Regions from separate parts of the Streptomyces sp. NPDC046335 genome, predicted to be linked through region 2. Evidence: riboswitches for the same ligand, from Rfam matches in the RefSeq annotation. Region 2 holds a riboswitch; each other region holds the start of a gene.
The links. A riboswitch is a leader RNA that binds a small molecule or an ion and turns the genes downstream of it on or off. The one in region 2 is predicted to bind cyclic di-AMP.
Positions count from the first base shown of each region.

Region 1: another riboswitch for cyclic di-AMP. It lies ahead of ACZ6JY_RS08910 (M23 family metallopeptidase); the one in region 2 lies ahead of ACZ6JY_RS11710 (transglycosylase SLT domain-containing protein).
Region 3: another riboswitch for cyclic di-AMP. It lies ahead of ACZ6JY_RS13110 (transglycosylase family protein); the one in region 2 lies ahead of ACZ6JY_RS11710 (transglycosylase SLT domain-containing protein).
Region 4: another riboswitch for cyclic di-AMP. It lies ahead of ACZ6JY_RS28605 (C40 family peptidase); the one in region 2 lies ahead of ACZ6JY_RS11710 (transglycosylase SLT domain-containing protein).

Region 1 is NZ_JBVJFF010000003.1:506,779-508,968, reverse strand. It holds gene ACZ6JY_RS08915 (M16 family metallopeptidase) at 1-436, shown strand, start outside; cyclic di-AMP (ydaO/yuaA leader) riboswitch at 684-846, shown strand; gene ACZ6JY_RS08910 (M23 family metallopeptidase) at 859-1,662, shown strand; gene ACZ6JY_RS08905 (GntR family transcriptional regulator) at 1,866-2,190, shown strand, end outside.
Region 2 is NZ_JBVJFF010000004.1:490,978-493,167, forward strand. It holds gene ACZ6JY_RS11705 (GDSL-type esterase/lipase family protein) at 1-355, shown strand, start outside; gene ACZ6JY_RS11710 (transglycosylase SLT domain-containing protein) at 410-1,156, opposite strand; cyclic di-AMP (ydaO/yuaA leader) riboswitch at 1,161-1,315, opposite strand; gene ACZ6JY_RS11715 (alpha/beta fold hydrolase) at 1,666-2,190, opposite strand, start outside.
Region 3 is NZ_JBVJFF010000005.1:148,953-151,142, forward strand. It holds gene eno (phosphopyruvate hydratase) at 1-222, opposite strand, end outside; gene ACZ6JY_RS13110 (transglycosylase family protein) at 553-1,272, opposite strand; cyclic di-AMP (ydaO/yuaA leader) riboswitch at 1,277-1,462, opposite strand; gene ACZ6JY_RS13115 (transglycosylase family protein) at 1,657-2,190, opposite strand, start outside.
Region 4 is NZ_JBVJFF010000012.1:114,813-117,002, forward strand. It holds gene ACZ6JY_RS28600 (ATP-dependent DNA helicase) at 1-927, opposite strand, end outside; cyclic di-AMP (ydaO/yuaA leader) riboswitch at 1,173-1,329, shown strand; gene ACZ6JY_RS28605 (C40 family peptidase) at 1,337-2,190, shown strand, end outside.

The DNA.
Region 1 (2,190 bases), on a different contig from region 2:
CCAGGTCCTGCGCTCCGCCCCGGACGGCACGGGCGCCGCGATGCTCGCCATCAGCGGATCGGTCGACACGGAGTCCACGGGCCCCGCGCTCGACGACCTCTGGAAGGTGCTGCGCACGCTCGCCGCGGAGGGCCTGACCGACGCCGAGCGCGACGTGGCGGTGCAGAACCTGGTGGGCGTCGCCCCGCTCAAGTACGAGATGGCGTCCTCCGTGGCGGCCACGCTCGCCGACCAGGTCGAGCAGAACCTCCCGGACGACTTCCAGGCGCGGCTCTACCGGCAGTTGGCCGCCACCGGCACCGTGGAGGCCACCGCGGCCGTCGTCAGCGCCTTCCCGGAGGACCATCTGGTGACGATCCTCGTGGGCGACGCCGCGCGCATCGAGGAGCCCGTCAGGGCCCTCGGCATCGGCGACGTGAGCGTCGTACCCGGCTGAGCGGCGTCCCCGGCTGAGCGACGGGCAGCGACGCGGCCAGCCAGCAGCCAGCAGCAAGTCAGGACATGTCAGGACCCCGGTGGCCGTTTGGGCTGCCGGGTTCCTCATATGTCCGAATTACTATGGAGGTTGCCTGTCTGCCGTGTGGCGTGCGCTACAAAAGAGGCGTTCTGTTTGTCGTTCGAAAGACGTCACGTTTAGCGTCGGTCCGGCTGTTCGTCACGCAGTACGCCGCAGCCGCGGCACCGGACAGTCATCGCCGAGTCCCCGTACGGCGCGAGCCAGGGGAGCCGGGGACCCACATGTCCCCTGGGGTGAATCGGGAACCTTGCCGCGAGGTGAGGGGCCCGTAGGAGACCTTCCTGCTCCGAACCCGTCAGCTAACCCGGTAGGCGAGAGGGAAGGAAAGGACCAGCCGCTTCATGGCGTTCACCCGTGCCACCGGGAAGCACCGTCGTCCGAGCCGCCTCACGCGCACCACGGCGAATGCCGCGGGCGTCGCCGCGCTCACCACCACCGGTGTCATCGGAGGCCTGGCAGCTCCCGCGCTCGCCGCCGCCGATGACGCGGCCATCGAGCACACCGGACTCACCCAGGCGATCTCCGTCGGCGACACGCTCGCCGAGAGCATCGACGCGCAGGCCGCCGCCCAGCACCAGGCCGCCGAGGAAGCCGCCGCCGCCAAGAAGGCCGAAGAGGCCGCCAAGAAGAAGGCCGCGGAGGAGAAGCGCAAGGCCGAGGCCGAGGCCAAGGCGAAGGCCAAGAAGGAGCGCGAGGAGAAGGAGCGCGCCGCCCGCGAGGCCGAGCGCAAGCGCCTGAACACCTACGTCTCCCCGATCTCCGGTTCCTACGTCTCCACGGGCTACCAGACCGGCGGGGCCATGTGGTCCTCCGGCAGCCACACCGGCGTCGACTTCCACGCCGCCTCCGGAACCCCGGTCCACGCGGTCGGCTCCGGCACCGTGGTCGAGGCCGGCTGGGGCGGTGCCTACGGCAACAACGTGGTCATCAAGATGAACGACGGCACGTACACCCAGTACGGCCACATGTCCTCCCTCGGCGTCACCGTCGGCCAGGCGGTCACCCCCGGACAGCAGATAGGCCTCTCCGGCTCCACGGGCAACTCCAGCGGCCCGCACCTGCACTTCGAGGCCCGCTCCGGCGAGGAGTACGGCTCGGACATCGACCCCGTCGCCTACCTCCGCGCGCACGGCGTCAACGTCTGACCGGCGTCGTCCACGTCGTACCCGACCGGCGCCCCGACGCCGTACCGAAAGCCCCGGCTCACGAAGAGCCGGGGCTTTCGGCGTCTGGCCAAAAGATATCCATGAATTCCGTCCCCCGTCGGAAAACGCGTCGTCCTGCAATAGAGTCACGGAAAGAGCGTCAATCGACCGCGTCGCGCGGGGATCAAGGCGGAGGTCCGGTCATGCGCATTCCCGCGCACTCTGTATGCACGGCGATACGGGACGACATCATTTCCGGCGTCCATGAAAGAGGCGGCCGGCTCACCGAAGACCTCCTCGCGCGCCGCTACGGCGTCTCCCGCGTCCCCGTGCGCGAGGCCCTGCGCACCCTGGAGGCCGAGGGGTTCGTCGTGACGCGCAGGCACGCGGGCGCGTGTGTCGCCGAGCCCACGGAGCAGGAGGCCGCCGACCTCCTGGAGCTTCGCCTGCTGCTCGAACCGCTGGCCGCGGCACGCGCGGCCCGGCGCCGCACCGACGCCCACCTCAAGGTCCTGCGCGGCCTCGTCA
Region 2 (2,190 bases):
GTCACCCATCCTGTGCCCGGTCCAGGAAGACACTCCCGGCCCCCTCATGCCCGACTTCGACGGCGGGACCCTGCGGTTCAAGGCCACGGGTGATCCGGCCGAGCGGGCCGCCGGGCGCCTGACACTCAACGTCATCCGCGACGAACTCGCCCGGATCGTCGAACAGCGGACGGCCGACGACCCCCACCTCCACTACCTCAGCGGCCGCGACCTCTACGGCGAGAGCGACTACGCCGAGTTCCCGCTGCCCGACGCGATCCACCCCGACGCCGCGGGGCACCGCCGCATCGGAGAGAACTTCGCGCGGCTCGTGTTCGGCGAGGACGGCCCCTTCGCCGTCGAGGGGCAGGGCTGAGCCCCGGACACATGGCGCGCCGGGGCTCAGAGGGGACGAGATGGGGGGTGTGGATCAGTACGGGCCGTTCACGTTGTCGATCGAGCCGTACCGGTCGGCCGCGTAGTTGCAGGCGGCGGTGATGTTGGCGACCGGGTCGTAGCTGTCCAGCGACGTGCCGGGCACGTGGTACGCGGTGAACGTGGGCGCGATGACCTGGAGCAGACCCTTGGACGGGGTGCCGGCGGCAGCGTTGGAGTCCCAGTTGTTGATGGCCAGCGGGTTGCCGGAGGACTCACGCATGACGTTGCGGTGGATGCCCTCGTAGGTGCCGGGGATGCCGTGCTGGGCCAGTATGTCGAGCGACTCCTTGATCCAGCCGTCGAGGTTGTTCGTGTAGGTCTTCTTCGCCGGGGTGGCGGCCGCGGGCTCGGCGGCGGACGCGTTGTCGCGCTCGGAGCGGTCCGCCCGGTCGGCGGCCGGCCTGGGCTCGGCCGTGCCCGCCTTGCCGAGGTTGAGCTTGAGCCCGGGCTTGATCAGGCCGGGGTCGTCACCGAGGACGCCCCGGTTGTTCTTGTACAGGCTCTCCCAGCCGCCGCTCACTGACTGCTCCTCGGCGATCGTGGAGAGGGAGTCACCCGACACGACGACGTAGGTCGTCGAGGCCGCGGCGGGCTTGGCGACCGTGCCGGCCGGCGCCGCGTTGGCAGCGGTGGCACCGAGCACCGGGAGAATGAGCACGGCCCCGCCCGTTCCCGCGACGGCGATGCCTCGGTTGAGCGAGCTGGACTTGGGGCGGCGGTGCTTTCCCTTTGCGGGCATGACGAAATCCTCTCCGTCGCCTGCGAGGTGAGCTGTCGGGTTCGGACGGGAGATGTCCGGTCGCACTGTGAATACGACTTCACCCCTAGCCTTTCCGGAATCCGGATCGGCGGCTTACCTGGGTCCCCCGCTCCTGCCGTGCGTCAGTGGGTGGATGGGTTTCCGGGCAGCGGCAGGATTAGGCGTTCCGCCCGGATTGACGGTGACGTTAGGCGAGAAAGCCCGGGCGGAACAAGTCTCGAATTCGCATACCGAAAGCCCGTGGTCCGTTTCTGATGATCAGAAACCAGGGTCTTTCTTGATCGATAATTCCAACTTTCTTTGCGCAGAACGGGAAGCGCGTTCGGAGAGGCCGGCGGGCGAGATTGTCGGCGTGACTCATTTCACTGAATGAGGAACGGCGTTGAGCGTGGCCCGAACGCGCTGTAATGCGGGCAGGTTTCCTATTCAGTGCGAGTGTGACGAACCTGCCCGCCTCGTACTGAAACGGGACATACTGCGGCGGTCGCTTACTTCGTGAAAGGGGTCATAACGCCCATGACGCGCTCGCGATCGATGAAGGCGGTCAACGCGTCCACGGTTGCGTCGGGCTGCTCTTCGGGAATGAAGTGTCCGGCCTGCGGGATGCAGACGCCGGTCGCGTTCTCCGCCCACGGGCTGAGGGAGGCGGCCATGTCGGGGATCGAGCCATGGGAGCTGGAGATTCCCAGGACCGGGACGGTCAAGTGCCCTTGTTCGAGGGCGTCATGGTTTTTGCGCGCCGATTCCGCGGCCTCGCGGTAGTAGGCGAGAGACGCCGAAAGGCCGCCCTCGGCCGCGATGGCGGCGGCGTAATGGTCGATCTCGACGTCGTCGAAGGTGTCCGGGGACAGGGCTTTGACCTTCAAGAACCAGCCGACGTAGTCATGTTCGCGGCCGGTGAGCAGAGTCTCGGGCAGTTCGGGCACCAGGTGGAAGGCGAAGTGCCAGGTTTTCCAGGCCCGCTCGGGATCCATCGGGATGGAGTCCGGGAGGGTGATTCCGGGAATGCCGGC
Region 3 (2,190 bases), on a different contig from region 2:
CTGCTCGATGACGGCGAGGACGGCCTTCTCCACGCCCTTGCCCATGTAACGGTTGGGGTCACCGTCACGGAGTTCGATGGCCTCGAAGGCTCCGGTGGAGGCACCGGACGGGACGGCGGCACGACCCGTGCTGCCGTCGTCGAGGCCGACCTCGACCTCGACCGTGGGGTTGCCTCGGGAGTCCAGGATTTCCCGGGCTACGACGACGTCGATGGACGGCACGAGCATCTCCTTCTGGGATGTGACGCGTTTACGCGGGGCCGCTTCGGCCCTGCGTCTCCTGAGCCTAACCGGCCCGGAGCCTTCGGCCAGCCGACCGCCCGCCCCGTGGGACGCACGAGCGCCCAAATACCGGGGAAACGGGACGGAAGCCCGCGTTTCTACTGACCAGTAGCTCGCTGAAGGCGAACAGCCGGGGGCGACCAGCCGGGGGCCGGGGGCGGACATACCCCCGCCCCGGTGCGTACGGGGGATACGCGCACCGGGGCGGGGAGCCCGTGGGGACGGGGGTACGGCCGTGCGTCCGCCGAGGCACGGCCGTGGCCGCGCGGGTCAGCTCAGGTGGAGCTGCTGGCCCGGGTAGATGAAGTCGGCGTTGTCGATGATGTCGCCGTTGAGCTTGTAGACCTTCTGCCAGCCGCCCTTGACGTCGTGCGACTCGGCGATCTTCGACAGGGTGTCGCCCGTCTTGACCTTGTACTCGCCGTCGCCCTTCTCGACCTTCTTGCCGGTCGGGGTCTCGACGGTCTTCTTGGTCTGGGTCTGCGGCGCGGGCTGCGGCTTCGGCGCGGCCTGCTCCTGCGGGGCGGCCTGCTGCTGCGGGGCCTGCTGCTGCGTCTTCTGCGGCTGCGGCTTGGTCTGCTGCTGCGGGGCCTGCTGCTGGGCGCCGCCGCCACCGGAGGCGTTGGAGAGGCCGACACCACAGCTCGGCCAGGCACCCTTGCCCTGGCCCGCGAGGACCTTCTCGGCGATCTCGATCTGCTGGGCCTTGGAGGCCTTGTCGGCGCTGGACGCGTACTTGGTGCCGCCGTACGCGGCCCAGGTGGACGGCGAGAACTGCAGGCCGCCCTGGTAGCCGTTGCCGGTGTTGATGGACCAGTTGCCGCCCGACTCGCACTGGGCGACGGCGTCCCACTCGGAGGCGGTGGCGGCCGAGGCCGAACCGGCGGCCATCAGCGGGGCCGCCACGGCGGCACCGGTGACACCGGCGAGCGTGACGACACGGGTGGCCTTGGACGGACGGCGGTGCTTGCCCTTGCTGGAAAACAGCATGAGTTGATCCCCTCACCGACGCCTGCGAGGTGAGCTGTCGGGTTCGGGCCAGTGAAGTTGCCCGGCCGCACTCTCCCGAGTGCGGCTCCACCCCTAGCCGGTCCGTACGTCCCGCTCCTGTTCGGAGCCGAACTTCCGGGCCCGGCACTTACCTTGGGTCCCCCGCTCCTGCCTACGGCGCTCGAAGCGACGATTGTTCCCGTCCGGCCGTTGGCAGGATTCGGCGTACCGACCGGCGGGGCCCACCAATGGCGAGCGGTCACGACCGTAGACAGGGGACCACCCGAATTTCAAAGACGATCAGGGCTTCTGAGACCCATCTCTCACTCGCGCCAAAACGGGCATTCGACGCGAAGTACCCCGCCGACGCATCGTCAACTACCCCTATTTTTCGCCCAAATCGAGGCTCTGACCGGGGAGAATGAGGTCCGGGTCGTCCCCGACGGTCTTCTTGTTCTCGGTGTAGAGCCTGGACCAACCGCCGTCCACACCGTGGTCGTCGGCGATCGCCGAGAGGTTGTCGCCGGAGCGGACCGTGTACGTCCCGTCGGCCGGCTTGTCCGTCCGCTCGTGGCCGCGCGAGGCGTGCCGGCCCGAACGGTCGCCGGAGGCACTCCCGTCGGCGCCCGAACCGCTCTCCCGCGCGCTGCCGCCGCGGTGCCGGCCGGTGGAGGAAGCGGAGTCCTCGTCCCTGCCCGTGGGCGAAGTGCTCTCGCCGTCCGCGGACTCGTCCGAGCCGTCCGGCGCGCCCTTCTCCGCCTTGCCGCCGGGCTCCGCCTCGTCGGCCTTGCCGTCCTTGCTGTCCTCGCTGTCCTTCTTGCCGGACTTGTCGTGATCCTTCTCTCGGTCGGAACCGGAGTCGGAACCGGAGTCCGGCGTGTCGCTCGCGTCGTCGGAGGGCTCCGCGCTGTCCGACGC
Region 4 (2,190 bases), on a different contig from region 2:
GTCGTCCCCCTCGCCCCCGGAGGGGCCGACCAGCTCACGCACGAGGGCGTACTGCGCGTGGTTCGTGTCCTGGTACTCGTCGACCATGACGTGGCGGAAGCGGCGGCGGTAGTGCTCCGCGACGTCCGGGAAGGCGCGCAGGAGGTTGACCGTCGTCATGATCAGGTCGTCGAAGTCCAGCGCGTTCGCCTCGCGCAGGCGTGACTGGTACATGGCATAGGCCTGGGCGAGGGTCTTCTCGAAGCCGTCGGCGGCCTTGCTCGCGAAGTCGTCCTCGTCGATCAGCTCGTTCTTGAGGTTGGAGATCTTGGCGCTGAACGACTTCGGCGGGAACTTCTTCGGGTCGAGGTCGAGGTCGCGGCAGACCAGAGCCATCAAGCGCTTGGAGTCCGCCGCGTCGTAGATCGAGAAGGAGGACGTGAAGCCCAGCTTCTTGTACTCGCGGCGCAGGATGCGGACGCAGGCGCTGTGGAACGTCGACACCCACATCGCGTTGGCCCGGGGCCCCACGAGCTGCTCGACGCGCTCCCTCATCTCACCCGCGGCCTTGTTCGTGAAGGTGATCGCGAGGATCTGGCCGGGGTGCACGCCGCGCGCGGCGAGGAGGTACGCGATGCGGTGGGTCAGCACACGGGTCTTGCCGGAACCGGCGCCGGCGACGATGAGCAGCGGGGCACCCGCGTGCACGACGGCCGCGCGCTGGTTCTCGTTCAGCCCCTCGAGCAGCGCCGCCGGGTCGATCACCGGGCGCGGGGCACCGTCCCGGTAGTGCGTGTCCCGGGTCATGGGCGCGTCGAACTTCCCGTCGAACAAGTCGTCCGGAACGGGCTCCGGAGCGCTGTCCTCGGGCGGGGGCGGAGGTTCTTCGTCCGTGGCCCGCGAGGGCTGCAGGTCCGCCAGGAAGCTGTCGTCAAAGAGGCTGCTCATCGCCTCCCGAGTCTAGGCGGACCCACTGACAACCCGCGCCGGGTTCCGCCGACCCACTCCTTGGCTCACAGCGTGTCCACTACCGAGCACCCTCTGCCATCGCGTCACGAGGCCGCGCCCGGGGCCTCGTAAAGTCACGAAAATGTATCGGGCATATCGAACATCAACCTTCACAGGCGCCACACAAGTTGGCTAGCGTGCTGCGCGGGCCGCTCGTATTCCCACCGGCGAACCCCGCCGGGAACGCGCGGCCCCCGCCGAGTCCGACATGTTCGGAGCCGGGGACCCACCGAGAACTTGGGGTGAATCGGTCCCGTACGCAGTACGGAACCGTAGGGCAACCTTCCGGACCACCCGCCCGAACCCGACAGCTAACCCGGTAGGCGGCCTACGGAAGGAGTCGCCTCCCTTGGCGTCGCACCGCAAGCCGCGGACCCGGTCAGCCGGAATTCGCACCGCCCCCGCCGTCGGCATCACCACGGCCGCCCTCACCTCCGTGGCGCTCCTCTCCCAGAGCGCCCAGGCCGCGCCGTCGGCGCCCGCCAAGCCCAGCCTGGAAGAGGTCCAGAAGAAGGTCGACGCCCTCTACCACCAAGCGGGCGTGGCCACCCAGAAGTACAACTCGGCCAAGGAGAAGACCGAGAAGCAGCGCAAGAAGGTCGACCGCGTCCTGGACGATGTGGCCAAGCGCACGGACAAGCTGAACGACGCGCGTCAGGAGCTCGGCTCCTTCGCCGCCGCGCAGTACCGCACCGGAGGCGTCTCGGAGACGGCCACCATGCTGCTGGCCGACGACCCGCAGGGCTATTTCGACCAGAACCACCTGGCGGACCGGCTGACCACGCGGCAGAAGAAGGCCGTCGACGACTACGAGACGCAGCGAGCCGCGGCGACGAAGCAGCGCACGAAGGCGGCGAAGAGCCTGGAGACGCTGACCGACTCGCGGGAAAACCTGCGGACCAGCAAGCGGACCGTCCAGAAGAAACTGGGCGAGGCGCGCGAGCTGCTCTCGGAGCTGACCACCGAGGAGAAGGCGCGGCTCGCGGCGATCGAGCGCAAGAAGGAGCGGGAGGCCAAGCGCAAGGCCGAGAAGCTGGCCCGCGAACAGGCCGCCGAGGCGGAGCGCAAGCGCGAGGCCGAGGAGGCGGCGCGGAAGGAGAAGGAGCGGGAGCGGGAGGACGGCCAGGGCTCCGGCTCGGGCTCCGGCACCGGCTCGGATACGGGTACGGGTACGGGCTCCGGCACAGGCTCGGGCTCGGGCTC